Regions from separate parts of the Pseudomonas sp. RC3H12 genome, predicted to be linked through region 2. Evidence: riboswitches for the same ligand, from Rfam matches in the RefSeq annotation. Region 2 holds a riboswitch; each other region holds the start of a gene.
The links. Region 2 has a riboswitch for cobalamin ahead of KHO27_RS10885 (CbtB domain-containing protein). Riboswitches for the same ligand answer to the same signal wherever they lie in the genome.

Region 1: another riboswitch for cobalamin. It lies ahead of KHO27_RS12405 (TonB-dependent receptor); the one in region 2 lies ahead of KHO27_RS10885 (CbtB domain-containing protein).
Region 3: another riboswitch for cobalamin. It lies ahead of KHO27_RS10450 (TonB-dependent receptor plug domain-containing protein); the one in region 2 lies ahead of KHO27_RS10885 (CbtB domain-containing protein).

What each region holds. Positions count from the first base shown of each region.
Region 1 covers NZ_CP075595.1:2,734,091-2,739,772, reverse strand. Annotated here, with positions in the region: gene KHO27_RS12410 (GlxA family transcriptional regulator) at 1-391, opposite strand, end outside; gene KHO27_RS12405 (TonB-dependent receptor) at 530-2,647, opposite strand; cobalamin riboswitch at 2,755-2,959, opposite strand; gene KHO27_RS12400 (PaaI family thioesterase) at 3,148-3,645, shown strand; gene KHO27_RS12395 (GNAT family N-acetyltransferase) at 3,711-4,232, shown strand; gene KHO27_RS12390 (glutathione S-transferase N-terminal domain-containing protein) at 4,257-4,952, shown strand; gene KHO27_RS12385 (inorganic phosphate transporter) at 4,992-5,682, opposite strand, start outside.
Region 2 covers NZ_CP075595.1:2,390,476-2,396,157, reverse strand. Annotated here, with positions in the region: gene cobM (precorrin-4 C(11)-methyltransferase) at 1-676, opposite strand, end outside; gene KHO27_RS10895 (cobalamin biosynthesis protein) at 705-1,115, opposite strand; gene KHO27_RS10890 (CbtA family protein) at 1,115-1,804, opposite strand; gene KHO27_RS10885 (CbtB domain-containing protein) at 1,815-2,000, opposite strand; cobalamin riboswitch at 2,101-2,323, opposite strand; cobalamin riboswitch at 2,385-2,583, shown strand; gene cobW (cobalamin biosynthesis protein CobW) at 2,685-3,752, shown strand; gene cobN (cobaltochelatase subunit CobN) at 3,756-5,682, shown strand, end outside.
Region 3 covers NZ_CP075595.1:2,290,551-2,296,232, reverse strand. Annotated here, with positions in the region: gene KHO27_RS10465 (PepSY domain-containing protein) at 1-339, opposite strand, end outside; gene KHO27_RS10460 (TonB-dependent receptor) at 345-2,498, opposite strand; gene KHO27_RS10455 (DUF2946 family protein) at 2,570-2,959, opposite strand; cobalamin riboswitch at 3,103-3,306, shown strand; gene KHO27_RS10450 (TonB-dependent receptor plug domain-containing protein) at 3,397-5,352, shown strand; gene KHO27_RS10445 ((2Fe-2S) ferredoxin domain-containing protein) at 5,364-5,682, shown strand, end outside.

The sequences.
Region 1 (5,682 bases), 340 kb from region 2:
TACCGCTGCATACCGAAGCGGTACGTCGGGCGCGTTGGGCGGCCTGGGCCAGCCAGGCGACCAGCTCGGCGTGATCGGGGAGGGTGCGGACGATCTCCGGGGCGCCGGGCACGACCAGCGTGTCGAAGGGCTCGTGCAGCCAGGGCGCCAGTGGCTCGGTGGCGACGGCCAGGCCCTCGGCGGTGGCCACCAGGCCCCCTTCGAGGCTGGCAGTGACCACCCGGTAGCCGGGCAGGCCGCGCGCGGCGCGGGCCTTGGTCGCGGCCCAGAACACCGTCTGCGCGCCGCTGAGGTCGAGCAGGCCCATCTGCGGGTAGGCGAGGAACAGCAAGGTGCGCGGCTGGTCAAGCGCGTGCACGGGCGCTGCGGGAATTTGCGGGATGTCGGTCATGGCGCGCTGCTTGTGGACGGGGCGTAGGCCCTAGTCGAGCAGGTGGCGCGATGATGTTCAAGCACGACGCGATGGCCGTCAGACCTGGGCTCTTGTGGGAGCGGGCCAAGCCCGCTCCCACGCTGTTACCTGGCCGACCTAGAAGCTGTAGTCCACCGTGGCGAAATACGAGCGCGGTGCGCCCAGCAGCCACTGTTCGCCGCTGTAGCTCGACTGGGCGTACTCGCGATCGAACAGGTTGTTCACCTGCAGGCCCAGGCGCACGTCGGGTAGCACCTGCCAGCCGATGTTGGCATCGACCACGGTGTAGCCCGGCACGCGTTGGTCATTGGCGGCGCTGGTATAGCGGGCGTCTACGTAGCGCAGGCCAATACCGGTGTCGACGCTTTGCCCGAAGCCTTTGCTCAGCCACAGGTTGGCGGTTCGACGTGGGACGTCCTGAGGGTGGTTGCCAGACCGGTCGTAGGAAACGCCTCGGCTGAGCTGAGTGAAGTCATCGTACTTGGCGCGCACCAAGGCTGCGTTGCCCGACAGTTGCCATTGATTGCCCAGTGCCAGCTCCAGGCTTGCCTCCAGGCCATCGGAGGTCTGTTGGCCTGCCTGCTGGCTGCGCTTGGAGACCACGTCGTACACCGGCAGCTTCTTCTTGACGATGTGGTAGGCCGCCAACGTCCATTCGCCGCGTCCGTCCCAGAACCGTTGCTTGAGGCCGAATTCGGTCTGCTTGGCTTCGGTCAGTTCAAGGCGTTGCTCCGGGCGCAGGGTCAGCAGGTCACCGACACCATCCTCGCTGGTGGAGTACTGGCCGTACACCGACAGATCGTCAGTCAGCGCGTACACCAGGCCGGCGCGCCAGTTGCCGCCACGCAGGCTCTGGTCTTCGCGAGTGTCCTTCACCAGGTCGTTGCGGTCGATGTGGTTCTGGTCGCGGCGTATGCCGGTGACCAGCGACAGGCGCTCGGTCAGTTGCGTGCGGTTTTCGGCGAACAGCGAGAAGGTGCTGGTTTTCGACAGCGTCTGCGGGCGCGTCGGATCGGCACTGTGGAACCCGCCGGGCGCCGGCCGCCAAGGGTCGAGCGGGTCGGTGTAGCCATCCTCATAGGGTGAGTTGCTGTCGATGTTGAAGCGGATCTTGTTGTACTCGGCGCCCACCACGGTCTTGCTGGCCAGGCCGAACAGCGAGTGATCGAAGGTGAAGCTCTGGCGGTCGCCGATCTGCTCCTGGTTGTGCTTGATCTCCAGGAAACTGCGGCGCTGGATCACACCGGCATCCCAGGCGTATTCCTCGGCATTGCGCCAGTGGCGACGGCTTTTGATGTAGTACAGCTGGTTGCTGGCGCTGATGCTGTCGCTGATGTTCCAGTCGCTGGTCAGCCGTGTCCACTCATCGTGGTAGCGCTGCTGGTCATTGCTGACGTTGTAGTTCTTGTTGCGCACGCTGCTGCGCAGATGGCCGTCGATCAGCGGCGTGCCGTAGTAGTTGGCAGGTTGTGCGTCGCCGCGTTCGTGGGACAAGGTGAAGCTCAGGTCGTCACTGGCATCGAAGCGCAGTGCGCCGGAAAACGCCAGGCTGCGCGAATCGGTGCGGTCGACCCAGCCGTTGCCTGCCTGCTGGTTCAGGGTGGCGCGGTAGCTCAGGCGCTCGCTCAGACTGCCGCCGCTGTCCAGGCCCAGTTGCTGGCGGTCCCAGGAGCCGTAGCCCAGGCGCAGGTGGTTGCGGATATCACCGCTGAAGGGCTTTTTCGGGATCACGTTGACCACAGCCCCCGTAGCGCCCTCGCCATACAGCACCGAGGCAGGCCCACGGATCACATCGATACGCTCGACCATCCAGGGATCGACCGGGTAGGTGAGGGTGCCGGCGCCGGCGTACAGGCGCGCCCCGTCGAACAGGGTCATCACCGAACTCTGGCCCGTGAAACCGCGCGCCGACAAGCCGGTGCCGCCATCGCCAGGGGTACCGATGAAGGTGATGCCCGGCGAGCGGGTCACGGCATCCTGCACCGTGGTGTTGTTGCGCTGCTGGATTTGCGCGGCGGTGATGCTGCTGGTGCTCGCCGGGGTTTCCAGGGCACTGAGGTTCAGGCGTGAACCGGCTTGGGTGGGGGTGGCCAGGTCGACGGTCTGCGGGTCGCGGCTGTCGGTGATCGCCGTGGAGGGCAGGGTGAGCGCAGGGCTGGGCTGCTCGTCGGCCAGCGCCGGCAGGGACACGGCCAGGCAGGCCGCCAGGGTGTGAAGCTTGTTGATACGGGACATGTCGTTCCACTGCTGCAGGAAAGAATGGATCCCGGTGGAAAACACGCAACGGCGAAGCGCGCGCAGGCGCGCACGCGAATACCGGCCTGCGCCCGCCCACCGCGGGTTGCCAAGTGAAGCCTCAGGCCGGTCTCCGGGCTTGCGAGGGTCGTGAAGCCTTCACCTTCCCATGCGTGTGCACAGTGGTCTGTCGAAGGGTTCGCTCGCTTACCGTTGCGGGGGCAGCGCCGGACTTGTCGTGGTATCGACTCACCGGCTTCCCGTTTCACCTTGCGCGCGGCGGCGCAGGGCACCTGAAACTGGCGCGCATCTGACCACCGAACGGGCAGGGAGTCAATCGTCTGGATGGGTGGGCTGAATCTTGCTGAATCGCGGTTCAGAGCGGTTGCCGTCAGGCAGGTATTGTCTGCGGCCAGGCCTCGTGCATTGGCGCAGGCCGCGCAGGGCGCTACCATCGGCAGCCAGCCTCCTTATCCAACACCAACAAGCCAAGGACGCGTATGACCGAGCACGCCCTGTCCCTGCAACAACTCGCCGCCCCCGAAGGCATCTGCTACGGCTGCGGCTGTTCCCACCCCAGCGGCCTGCATGTGCAGAGCCACTGGGACGCCGACGGCATCCACCTGTCGTGCCGGCATACCCCCGACCCGACTTTCACCGGCTGGCCCGGCCTGGTCTACGGTGGCCTGCTGGCCATGCTGGTCGACTGCCACTCCAACTGGACCGCCATGGCCTGTCACTACCGTGCCGAAGGCCGCGAACCTGGCACCTTGCCACGTATCGACTGCGTCACCGGCCAGCTTGGCCTGACCTACCTCAAGCCCACGCCCATGGGCGTCGAACTGCTGCTCAAGGCTCGGGTCGAGGGCGAGCTGGGGCGCAAGACCCGGGTGATCTGCGAGGTCTGGGCCGGGGATGTACTGACTGTCACCGCCGATTCGGTATTTGTGCGGGTCGACACCGAGAAGCTCAAGCGCCAGGCCCATGGCGACGCCTGAACTTGCACCGATGGGGTGGGGCTGGCATTGTCGAACGTGACCCGGCTGCCCGACAGGATGTTGCCATGCCCTACCAGATTCGCCCGGCCCGTGACGAAGACTGCGTGGCCCTGAGCCTTGTCGGCCAGGCGACCTTCGCCCTGGCCAGCCCGCCCGATAGCGCGGTCAGCGCCCAGCAACACTACATCGCCCACCATCTCCAGCCCGAACATTTCCAGGCGCACCTGGAGCACCCGCACAAGCGGTTGCTGGTGGTCGAACGGGATGGCCAGGTGCTGGGCTACAGCATGCTCGACCTGGCGCCCGGCAAGCTGGGCATTGCCGAAGCCGATCAACTGGCGGAAATCTCCCGCTGCTATGTACTACCCTGCGCCCATGGCACCGGCGCCGCGCAATTGTTGCTCGCCACCACCCTGGCCCAGGTCGATGGCCAGGCGCGCCTGACAGTTAATGAGCTGAACGCTCGGGCGATCGGTTTCTATCAGCGCAACGGCTTTCGCAAGGTGGGCGAGGCGATCTTCCCTTGCGGCGACGAGCGGCACCGCGACTGGGTGATGGTCAGGATGGCCGAAGATCATCTAGATTGAAGGCTCCCAACGCGAAGGCACCCCATGACCGAACTTTCCGCATTCCCCATCACCGGCAAATGGCCGGCGCGACACCCCGAGCGTCTGCAACTGTACTCGCTGGCCACGCCCAACGGGGTCAAGGTCTCGATCATGCTCGAGGAAATCGGCCTGCCCTACGAGGTGCACAAGGTCAGCTTCGAAACCGAGGATCAGTTGAGCCCCGCGTTCATCTCCCTGAGCGCCAACAACAAGATCCCGGCGATCCTCGATCCCAATGGGCCGGGGGGCCAGCCGTTGCCCTTGTTCGAGTCGGGGGCGATCCTGCAGTACCTGGCCGAGAAGAGCGGCCAGTTGCTGAGCCAGGACCCGGCCCAGCGCTACCAGACCCTGCAGTGGCTGATGTTCCAGATGGGCGGCATCGGGCCGATGTTCGGCCAGGTGGGGTTCTTCCATTTCTTCGCGGGCAAGGAGTATGAGGACAAACGTCCCCGTGACCGCTACGTCAATGAGTCCAAGCGCCTGCTGGCGGTGCTCGACCGCCACCTGCAAGGGCGGGAGTGGATGGTCGATGCATACAGCATCGCCGATATCGCCATCTTCCCCTGGGTGCGTAACCTGGTGGAGCGCTACAACGCGCGGGAGCTGGTGGAATTCGACACGTTCAAGGAAGTGCAGCGGGTGCTGGCGCGGTTCCTCGAGCGCCCGGCCGTGCAGCGAGGCCTGAAGATTCCGGCATGACCTCGTCGGGGGCTGCGCGGCAGCCCCCGTCGCACATCCTCAGAGGATCTGGTTCAGCAACCAGTACAAGCACCCCGCCAGCACCATTGCCGCCGGCAATGTCAGCACCCAGGCCATCAGCAGGTTGACCAGCGTCTTGCGTTGAATCCCCGAGCCATTGGCCACCATGGTCCCGGCCACCCCCGAACTCAGCACATGGGTGGTCGATACCGGCAGGCCGAACATATCCGCCGCACCGATGGTGCACATCGCCACCACCTCGGCCGAAGCGCCCTGGGCATAGCTCAGGTGGGTCTTGCCGATCTTCTCGCCCACCGTCACCACGATGCGCCGCCAGCCGACCATGGTGCCCAGGCCCAGGGCGATGGCCACCGCCACCTTGACCCACAGCGGGATATAGCGGGTGGCGTCGTCCAGTTGGCGCTTGAACAACTGCACATGGCGGGCGGTATCGGCGTCGTAGCGGGCCAGCTGGTGCTTGTCGATCTGGCGGATGGCTTCGCTGGCCAGGTACATGTCGTTGCGCACGTTGGCCATGGCCTCGGCCGGCACGCGCTTGAGCGAGCCATAGCCCTTGACCTCCTCGCCGATCATGCCAGTCAGCGCGGCCAGCGCCGGCAGCAGCTCGGGGCTGGCCGCAGGGGTGGCGACGAACGCGGTCAGCACCTGGCGCGGATCGGCCGGGGCGGGCGCGGGGGCGGCCCGTACCAGCGCCTGGCGGGTGACCTCG
Region 2 (5,682 bases):
CATGACCGACGAGGATCAGCGCGGTACGCCGGAAGCCCTTGGCTGCCAGGCGCTCGACGATGTCCGCCAGGGTGCCCTTGACCCAATCCTGGTCTGGCCAGGTGGCACGATGGACCACGGCGATGGGGCAGTCGGCGCCATAGTGGGGCAGCAGTTGCTCGACGATTCGCGGCAGGTGGCGTACACCCAGGTGGATGGCCAGGGTGCTGCCATGGCGGGCCAGATCGGCCAGCTGTTCACCGGCCGGCATCGGCGAGTTGTCGCCGTAGCGGGTGAGGATCACCGTCTGCGCCACGTCCGGCAGTGTCAGCTCGCAACCCAGCAGCGCGGCGCTGGCGGCAGTGGCGGTGACTCCGGGGATGATCTGGTAATCGATGCCCGACTCACGCAGGTGGCGGATCTGTTCGCCGATGGCGCCGTACAGGCTAGGGTCGCCGCTGTGCACGCGGGCCACGTCCTGGCCGTTGGCATGGGCCTGGCGCATGGCCTCGATGATCTGCTCCAGGTGCAGCTCGGCGCTGTTGATGACGGTGTGTGCCTTATGCCCCTCGAGCACTGCAGCTGGTACCAGCGAGCCTGCGTAGATGATTACCGGGCACTGTCGGACAAGGCGCTGGCCCTTGACCGTGATCAGCTCGGGATCGCCGGGGCCGGCACCGATGAAATAGACCGTCATGGAGGTTCCTTGCAGGTAAAGAGGCGGATTATCCGCCGATGGCCAGGGCCAGGGTAGCGCCGCCGAGCGCTTGCCTTGGCACATGCAGGCGCGGCGCAACGCCGGTGCGGCCGGCCAGGGCCAGGGCTGCGCTTTCGGCGACACCCCAGCAGCCAGTCTGGGCGTACACCGTTGTCGAGCGCTGGCTGAGCAGCGCTTCGAAGGTCGACAAGTGGCTGCTGTCGAAGCAGATGAACTGCAACCCGAGCCGCTCGGCCAGTGCCAGCAGGCCGGGCTCGCGCGCCTTGGGTTCGATGCTGGCGATTGCCTTCAGCGCCGACAGGGGCAGGGCGTGGTTGGTCAGGGTCTGGCGCAGCAGCACCGCGAGCGTTTCGACCGGACAGCCACGGCGGCAACCAAAGCCGGCATACAACGCCGGCTGGGGAACAAGGTCGCGCATCAGTGCTGGCTGGAGCGGCGGAACAACCAGGCGCTGAGTAGGCCCAGGGCCAACCAGAACGCGGCGTTGGTCAGCCACGAAGCGATCTTGAACTGGGTCTCCAGCGCCTCGGGGGCCAGGCTTTCATGAACCGCTGGCTGTGGCGCGCCGATCAGGTGCGGGATCACCAGCAGGGCGACGCCGAGCACCTTGAACAGCCAGTGCTGGGCGAACACCAGCAACGCCAGGCCAGCGGCGGTGGCGGCGGCGGTGCCGATCCACCAGGTCTGGCGCTGGCCGAGGTCGGCGGCGGCGGTGCCAGGCAGTTCCGGTGGCAGGCCCAGGGTCGGCGCCAGGCAGAACACGGCGAAGCCCGCCAGGCCCCACAGTGCGCCGGTGGCCACGCGGCCCGGGGCGCGCAGGCTGTACAGTGCGGCGAGGATCAGGGCGAAGCCGACGGCGACCACGAGGTTGCCGCCCGTGGTGGACAGGATACGTTGCCAGCCATCTTCGGGCGCCCAGGCCTCGGCGCTGTGCTCATGGGGCGCTGCGGCCTCGCCATGTTCATGCTGTTCGACGGCGGGGGCGGCGGTTTCATAGGTTTCCGCCTGGAGAATCAACGGGGCGACCCAGAAGCTTTGCAGCAGGGTCAGCAGCAGGGCGGCGAGCAGGCCGCTGAAACCCGCGGTACGGGCGATGCGCGTGATCATGCGGGCGTACTCAGTGGCAAGGGAAGGCGGCGCTGTGGCGGGTGTCGTGGGCGGCGTTGTGCACCGCTTCGATGTGCGAGAAACCGGCGAAGTACACCAGGCACAGGCCCAGCAGGCTGGCGCCGATCGCGACGATCAGGCGCTGGCTGAGACTGACGGGGGTGGCGATACTGGGTTTGGCGTGGGTGATGGGCATGACGCGTTCCTCTGCTGCTTTTGTTGTGGCAACGGGCAGGCGCGACGCCCCCGGGCGCGGCTGGCCCAGGTGATACGACAGCGCCCGCCCACCGCGGGGTGTTCTGCAAGCATGTCAGGCCGGTCTCCGGGCTGGCGAGGTGGAGCGGGGCTCCATCGATCAAGCGCCACCTTCCCATGCCGCACGATGGGCACAGTGGTCTGGACGCTTCTCTCGCTTACCGTTGCGGGGGCAGCACCGGCCTTGTCGCCCTCTTCAAGGAGGCGCGACGCACCGGTTTCCCGTTTCACCCCCGTTGGGGGCACCTGAACGCAATGCGCTAGCAAATCACGGGGCCGGGCCTGCGTCAATCGCCGCGGCGGTTGACCGCCAGGCAGGCACTGCGTAGCCTTGCCGGTTCGAGGTTCCCGGGCGCTGGCCCGGGCTAAGACGGGAACGCGGTACAAGCCGCGGCTGCCCCCGCAACTGTAGGCACTGATGACGGATCGGCACAGCCACTGCGCACGCGCGGGAAGGCGCCATCCCACTGGCTTTGACGGCCGGCGGTGCAAGCCAGGAGACCTGCCTCGCAACGTTTTCGACTTTCAACCGGGCGGGGTGATCCGGTGGCGAACCCGCCAGGCCGACACGGGCCGTGGCTGTCGTCCTGCATGCCCGCGCCATTGCTGCCAAGGGCATCGCGACATGAAAACACTGGCCAAGCTTCCCGTCACCATCGTTACCGGCTTCCTCGGCTCGGGCAAGACCACCTTGCTGCGCCATATGCTCGACAACGCCCAGGGCCGCCGCATCGCGGTGATCGTCAACGAGTTCGGCGAGCTTGGCATCGATGGCGAAATCCTCAAGCAGTGCAGCATCGGCTGCTCCGAGGAAGAGGCCAACGGCCGCGTCTACGAGCTGGCCAACGGCTGCCTGTGCTGCACCGTGCAGGAGGAGTTCTTCCCGGTGATGCGCGAGCTGGTGGCGCGCCGCGGCGACCTCGACCATATCCTTATCGAAACCAGCGGCCTGGCCTTGCCCAAGCCGCTGGTACAGGCCTTCCAGTGGCCGGAAATCCGCAACGCCTGCACGGTCGACGCGGTGATCACCGTGGTCGACAGCCCGGCCGTGGCCGCCGGCACCTTTGCCGCCTACCCGGACCAGGTCGACGCCCAGCGCAAGCTCGACCCTAATCTCGACCATGAGTCGCCGCTGCACGAACTGTTCGCCGACCAACTGGGCAGCGCCGACCTGGTGGTACTGAACAAGGCCGACCTGATCGATGCCGAGGGCCTGGCCAAGGTCCGTGCCGAAGTGGCCGAGGAACTGCCGCCGGCGGTCAAGGTGATCGAGGCAAGCAGTGGTCGCCTGCCGCTGGAGGTGCTGCTGGGCGTGGGCGCCGAGTCCGAGGCGCATATCGATGGCCGCCGCACCCACCACGACAGCCATCACGACGGCGATGACCATGACGACCATGACCACGACGCCTTTGACTCGATCTCCATCGACCTGCCCGAGGCTGACGAAAGCCTGTTGCTCGATGCCTTGACGCAACTGGTCACCGAGTTTGGCATCCTGCGCGCCAAGGGCTTCGCCGCCATTCCCGGCAAGCCGATGCGCCTGCTGATCCAGGGCGTGGGCACCCGCTTCGACAAGCATTTCGACCGTGCATGGCGCAGCGAGGAGCCACGGATCACCCGCCTGGTGCTGATCGGCCAGGACCTGGACGCGACCCAGCTGGAAGCGCGCCTGCGCCAGGCCCTGGGCGCCTGACCCATGCACCTGCTGCGGACCCAGCCCGGCGGCTTTGTGCCGGACGACAGCATCGCCGACCTCGGCCAGACCCCCGCCGAACTGGTGATCCTCTGCAGCGGTGATTCACACCTGGCGCTGCTTGCCGAAACCGCCGAGCAGTTGCCGGCGGATTTCCCCAGTGTGCGCCTGGCCAATCCGATGCAGGTACAGAACCATGCCTCGGTCGACCTGTATGTCGACCAGGTGCTGCGCCATGCCAAGGTGATCCTGGTGTCGCTGCATGGCGGTGTCGGTTACTGGCGCTATGGTGTCGAACAACTGGTCGAGTTGGCCGCCCGTGGCGTACAGCTGATCCTGGTACCCGGCGACGACCGTCCCGACCCGGAGCTGACCGGCCTGGGCACGGTATGTGGGGAACAGGCCGAGCGCCTCTGGCATTTCCTGCGCCAGGGTGGCAAGGCCAATGCACTGAACCTGTTCAACTGCCTGGCCAGCCAGTGGCTGGGGCGCGCCTACCCCTGGGACGAGCCGCAGGCCTTGCCGCGCACGGTGGTCTATCACCCGGCCAAGGCCACCGCACGGCTCGAGGACTGGTACGCCGAATGGCATCCGGAGTACCCGGTGGCACCGCTGCTGTTCTACCGCTCCCACCTGCAGGCAGCCAACACCGCGTTCATCGATGTGTTCTGCCAGCGCCTGCAGGCTTGCGGCTTGAATCCGTTACCGATCGCCGTGGCCAGCCTCAAGGAACGCGCCTGCCTGGACCAGGTCGAGGCCTGGCTCGACGAAGTGCAGGCCGAGGTGGTGATCAACACCACAGGTTTTGCCCTGTCCAGCCCCGAACAGCCCAATCTGCGCCCATTGCGCCGCGATGTGCCGGTGTTGCAGGCGATCTGCGCCCAGGACAACCAGCCCGGCTGGGAGCAGAGCGAGCAGGGCCTCGGCGCCCGCGACCTGGCAATGCACATCGCCTTGCCCGAGCTGGACGGGCGCATCATCACCCGGCCGGTGAGCTTCAAGGACCTGGCTTGGCGCAGTGAGCGCAGCCAGTCCGACGTGGTCTGCTACCGCGCCCACCCCGAACGCATGGATTTCGTCGCCGAGCTGGCGCGGCGCTGGGTGACAATGGCGCGCCTGGACAACCAGGAGAAGCGTGTGGCCCTGGTGCTGGCCAACTACCCGACCCGCGACGGGCGCATCGGCAATGGTGTCGGCCTCGACACCCCAGGCGCCGCGTTGAATATCCTCAAGGTCCTGCAGGCGCAGGGTTATCCGGTAGCCGGCCTGCCCGACAGCGGCACCGAGTTGATCCACCAGTTGCTCGGCGGTGTCACCAACGACCTCGATCACCTTGACCAGCGCCCTTGCGCCCAGAGCCTGGCCCTGGCCGACTACCACAGCGCCTTCGCCGCGTTGCCCGAGGCCAACCAGCGCGCCGTGCTGGAGCGCTGGGGGCCGCCCGAGCAGGACCCGATGTTCCGCAGCGGGCGCATGATGGTCGCCGGCTTGCGCTACGGCCTGACCTTCGTCGGCATCCAGCCGGCGCGGGGCTACCAGGTGGACCACAGCGCCGTGTACCACGACCCGGACCTGGTGCCGCCGCACGGCTACCTGGCGTTCCACTTCTGGTTGCGCAACGGCTACGCCGCCGATGCGTTGATCCATGTCGGCAAGCACGGCAACCTGGAATGGCTGCCGGGCAAGGGCGTTGGGCTGTCCGCCGAATGCTGGCCGGACGCGTTGCTCGGGCCGCTGCCCAACATCTATCCATTTATCGTCAATGACCCAGGCGAGGGCGCCCAGGCCAAGCGACGCACCCAGGCGGTGATCATCGACCACCTGATGCCGCCCTTGACCCGCGCCGAGACCTATGGCCCGCTGCGTCACCTGGAACAGCTGGCCGACGAGTACTACGAAGCGCAGCTGCTCGATCCACGTCGCGCCAACG
Region 3 (5,682 bases), 100 kb from region 2:
GGCATTGGCCAGGGCCCAGGCCGCGTCGGCGTTGGCCAGGGGCTCGCCGTTGGCTGCATCGAGGGTGACGCGGCGACCGTCCGCCAGCTCCAGCAAATAGTACGGTTGCCCGCCCAGGCTGGTCAGGCGCAACGCCTTCAACGGCTGCTCAGCCCATTGCGCCGGCAACTCGGCGCAGCATCCCGCCGGCAAGGCCGGCAGGTGGGCCAGGCGCTCGGCCGTGGTCAGCTTGGGGTAGCCGACATACAGCATGACCACTCCGGAGACGAACCACAGCGCCATGAACAGGCACGCGACGATGCCCAGCCAGCGATGCCACAGGTACAGCTGGCGTTTCAGGCCCATCAGTAGCGCCACTGCACAGCGACTTCCAAGCTGCGCGGCTCACCCAGGTAGTACTGGGTGTTGGTCTGGTGGATGAAGCGGGCGTAGACCTCGTCGGTGAGGTTGCGCAGGCGGGCGCTGAGTTGCACGTGCTGGTCCAGGTCGTGGGTCATCGACAGTCCGTAGACGGTGTACGAAGGCACCCACTGGGTGTTGGCGGTGTTGGCGTAGACCGCCGAGACGTAGCGGGCGTCGGCGCCGACCTGCCAGCCCGGCGCCAGGTCGTAGGTCAGCCAGAGGTTGGCCACCCGGTCGGGGATGTTCACCGGGTTCTTGCCCTTGCGCGAGTACACCACGCCGCCGATGGTCTCGTTGAACTCGTCGTATTCGGCGTTGACCCAGCTGAAGTTGCCCGCCGCCAGCAGTTTGGGCGTGACCTTGAACGACGCCGCCAACTCGATGCCGGTGGAGGTTTGCTGGCCGGCCTGCTCGGTGGTGTTGGGCACGGTCGAGGAGGGCACCGAGATGTTCTTGCGCACGATGCGGTAGGCCGCCGCGGTGGCCGAGCCGCGCCCGTCGAGGAAGTCGAACTTGCTGCCCACTTCCACCTGCCTGCCGGTGCTCAGGTCGAAGTCGCCGACCTGGCTGAGCGAGGCGCCGGTAAGCGAGCCCCCTGGCGGCTCGGCCGAGGTGCTGTACTGGGTGTAAAGGCTGACATTGGAGGTCAGGTCATAGACCAGCCCCAGGCGCCCGGTGAAGGCATCCCAGCGCCGATTCAGCTTGGCCCGGGTCACGTGGTCGACCACGTCGAAGTCGATATGGTCGTAGCGCAGCGCGGTGACCAGCGACAGCTGGTTGGTCAGGCGGGTACGGTTTTCGACGAAGCCCGCAGTGGTGTCGGTGGTGGTGCTGCGCCCCTTGGCGCGTGGAGCGTCCATGCCAGGGATGTCGAGGAAGTGGTCGGGCTGGAAACCGTTGGGATCGATGCTGTCGAACGCGCCCTTGGACAACGGGTAGGCGGTCTGCTGGTTGCGGTTGTAGTCCATACCGAACGCCCAGTCGCTGGCCAGGCCGAACAGCTGGCCCTGGTGGGTCAGCTCGACGCGGTTACCGTTGACCTCCTGGTCGTGGCGCTGGCGGTAGCCGCCGGAGCGGGCGATGGCGGTGTTGCCGGGGTTGTAGCGGTACACCTCGAGGTTGCGGTAATCGCGCTGGCCGTTGTAGTGGTAGAAGGTGTTGCGCAACTGGTTGCTGTCGTCGATGCGGTAGTCGGTGATCGAGCGCAGCCAGCGGGTGCGCTGCTCGTAGCGGCCGTCCTCGACGTTGTAGTTGTCGAAACGGTGATGCTTGTCGATGTGCAGGGTGCCGCTGGCCGGTTGCAGCACCGGCGCGCCCCAGTAGGGGCTGTCTTCCTTCTCTTCGAGGTACTCGATGGCCAGGGTGTGCGACAGCTGGTCGTTGATGTCGCTGAGCAGCGAGAAGGCCAGGTTGCCTGCCCCGTTCTCCTGGCGGTCGATATAGCCATTGGTGCTGGTGCGGCTGTAGTCGAGCCGCGCGTAGTGGCGTGGGCCGTCACCGCTGTTGAGCGCCTTGTTGAAGCCGACCGAGGTTTCCATCGTGTCGTAGCGCCCGTAGCTGACGCGGCCCTCGAAGGTGTCCTCGTCGCGGTTGGCCAGTTTGGTGATCATGTTCAGGCTGCCGCCCACGGCGCCGCTGCCGTTGAGGAACGACGACGGCCCGCCGAGCAGTTCGACACGGTCGTAGATCCATGCCCCGACCGGGCGCCCGGCGGCGCCGTACTGCAGGTTGATGCCGTTGAACAGCTGGCTGACCTGGGCGCCGTTGAAGCCGCGATACGACACGTAGCCGCCCCAGCCGGGCGGTGCCGAGGCGTTGACTCCGGGCAGCGCATTGGCGGCGTCCTGGAAGTTGCGCGCGCCGATGCGCTGCATGGTCTTGCGGTCGGCGACGCTGACCGAGGCGGGGTTCTCGCGGGCGCTGAGGTTCAGGCGTGAGCCGCTTTCGATGGGCCGGTCGAGGTCGAGGCTGGTCGCCTCCTTGGCTTGGTCGGCCGTGGCCGTGACGTTGCTGGCGGGCAGGGTGAGGGTGTCGTCCTGCGCCCAGGCGCAGGTTGCGCTGCCAACGAGCAGCGCCAGAGTGGTCATGCGGAACATGCAAGGCTTCCTGGCTGAAATCGGTGAGCGCACGCCCGCTGCCGATCAGGCAGTTCGAGGGCGTGGCGATGTCAGAACGCGAGAAGCGAAGCGGGGGAGGCGCGGGGGTTGACCAGTGGCCAGCGCTGCTTGGGCAGCCGTGGCGCGGGTTGTCTGGGTAAGGGTTTGCTCGACTCCCCGGCGAGCAGGGCCAGCAAGCCGAAGAACACCGCCAGCAGGATGGCGCTGAACAGGCTGGCGATCACGCAGTCGCCGCCGGCAGGCAGCACCGGGTCGGTGATGTCCTGGTCGCCCTTGAACACGCCGCTGCTGTCGGCCGCGCACCAGGCGGCGTCATCCAGGCCGGCCAGGCGCAAGCCTGCCATCTGTCCATGGCCCATGGCGCACAGCAACGAGCCGAACAGGATGCTGAAATACAGCACCCAGGCGACTTGCGATCGTGTGTGGCGGGCCAGCTTCATCGGCAAAGCTCGAAGGGAATGGGAATAGATTGGGCGTGCGGATTCTACAACTTTTGACACATCTGCCTAGAGTGATTGGCAGATAAAAAACACGCGAAACGATTCACCGGCCTTTGCTTGACGCCCCTTGCCCCAAGGTGTTCAGATGCCGACCGATTTCAGGTGTCCCATGCCGCCGCGCATGGGGTGAAACGGGAAACCGGTACGCGCTTCGCGCCAGTCCGGTGCTGCCCCCGCAACGGTATGCAAGTGATGCCTTCGACAGACCACTGTGGCCCGCGCGTCATGGGAAGGTGAAGACATCTTGTCTTGCGAGCCCGGAGACCGGCCTGGAATGTTGTAGGCAAACTCCTGCGGTGGGCGGGCATGGGCCGGTATTGGCGTGTGCGCGATCCGTGCTCCTGCGTGCTTCTGCGAAAGTCACTTTCGAGAAGAGCATGATTGCTGTGATTCACTCCCGACGTCGTTTCCCCAAGGCCCGGACTTTGTTCCTGGGCTGCCTGGCCAGCCCCCTGGCACTGGCCGAAAACACCCCCCTGATCCTCGACCAGCAGATCGTCGCCGCGCCGTCGGTGGAGTCGACCACGGTCGCCGCCATGGCCCAGTACGGCAGCAAGGTCGAGATCGTCAGCCGCGAGCAGATCGAGCGCGCCGGCCCCGGCGCCGACATCACCCGGGTGATGCAGATGTTCATCCCCGGCTTCTACGTCGCGCCGAAGAACGGCCCGTTCGACTACGGCACCTACTCGCTGCTCGGCGGGCGCAATGACGACACCCTGATCCTGCTCGACGGTGTACGCCTGAACAACCGCCTGTACGGCGGCCTGTACCTGGACACCCTGCCGGCCAACGCGGTGGAGCGCATCGAGGTGCTCAAGGGCGGCCAGAGCCTGTTGTTCGGCACCCAGGCCGTGGCGGGAGTGATCAACATCGTCACCCGCAGCCCGCAACGCCGTCAGGCTTCAGGTGAGGTCAACCTGGGCCTGGACAGCTTCGCCGGCAGCAGCAAGGACGCCCGCGTCGAGCGGATCTTCAGCAATGGCTTCGGCGACCTGGGCCTGCTGGCCTATGTCAGTCACAACGTCTCCGACGGTTACCAGCCGTTTCGCAACCGCGACTACAGCGGCAACGTCAGCGACAAGAAGCGCGGCTACGAGGTGACCACCTTCGGCGGCAAGGCGATCCAGGCCTTCGGTGACGATGCGCGGCTGGAGCTGTTCTACCAGTACACCGACGCCAACCTCGATTTCGCCCGACCGGTGAACAATTACAAGACCACCAATGACCGCGTGCAGCAGATCGCCACGGCTACCTTCGAACAGCGCATCAGCGAGCGCCTGAGCTACTTCGTCAAGGGCCACGTCAATGACTGGGACACCCGCTACACCCGCATCAACAACCGCGCCGACGGCTCCCGCGACGTGGTCAACCACAACGACTACTGGGGCTTCACCGATTGGGGCGTGCAGGCCGAGGGCAAGGCCGAACTCGACGGCGGCCACGTGCTGGTGTTCGGTTCCGACAACCAGTGGTTCAAGGGCCAGGACGACGTGCTGGTGATCGACGACGACAAGGCCCAGGCCAATGCGTTGTACGCCCAACTGCGGCCCAGGATCGAGGCCTTGCCCAACTGGCACCCTAGCCTCGGCCTGCGCCACGAGGCCATGAGCGGCGGCGACAGCGCCACCGTCGGCATGCTCACCTCGCTGTACGACCTGAACGACAACTGGCAACTGCGCGGCCAGTATGGCAGCGCCTACAAGCTGCCCAATGCCGAGCAGTTGTTCGTCAACGAGCCTGGCGACGAGGTCGGCAACCGTGACCTCAAGCCCGAGAAGAGCCGCAATGCCGAGCTTGGCCTGGATTACCACGGCCTGCTGCTGGAACGTGAATTCAGCGCCAGCGTCACCGTGTTCCGCCGCAAGATCACCGACTTGATCACCCTGGACGGCAGCCAGTGGGTCAACGGCCAGGGGCAGGTACAGATGCGTGGCTTCGAGGCCGATGCGCGTATCCAGCTTGACGATCAATGGAGCCTGCAGGCCGACATGACCCGCAACCTCACCGAGTCGCGCACCGGGGCAACGATCAACGACGTGCCGAGTTTCTTCGCCCGTTCGCGGCTCGGTTACGAATCGGCGGATCGCAGGTGGGGGGCCGGGGGCGCCATTCGCTATATCCGCGACGTGGTCAGCTCCAAAGGCGTCGACTACGGCCATTACTCGGTGGTCGACGCCGATGCTTATCGCTACCTGGACGGCGCCCGCCAGCACCGGCTGAGCCTGCTGGTGGAGAACCTGTTCGACCGCGACTATGTCACCAGTCGGGCGAGTAACGTTGACAATCTCGGGCGGCCGTTCACCAGCGAACTGCGCTACACCTACACCTTCTGAGGGGCGTGAGCATGGACTACCAGCGCGTGTTGTTCGTCGGCCCCGGCCTGGGTGGCGGCTCGGCGGCGGAAGCTTTTGGCGCCGAGATCCGTGACCTGCGTGGCCACGAGGCGGGCCGGGATATCGTCGACACCCTGGAGGGGTTCGACGGGCTCTGGGCGGTGATCCGCGAGGCCCTCGACCAGGGCGTGGAACGCCTGCTGGTGGTGGACCTGGAGCCCACCTCGGACAGCGCCTACCTGGACTGGCTGCGCGATGAGCTGGGGCGCGTGGCGCAAGGTCGGGCCGGCGTCTGGGTCACGGCCCAGGCCCTGGGGCGGCGCGGCCTGG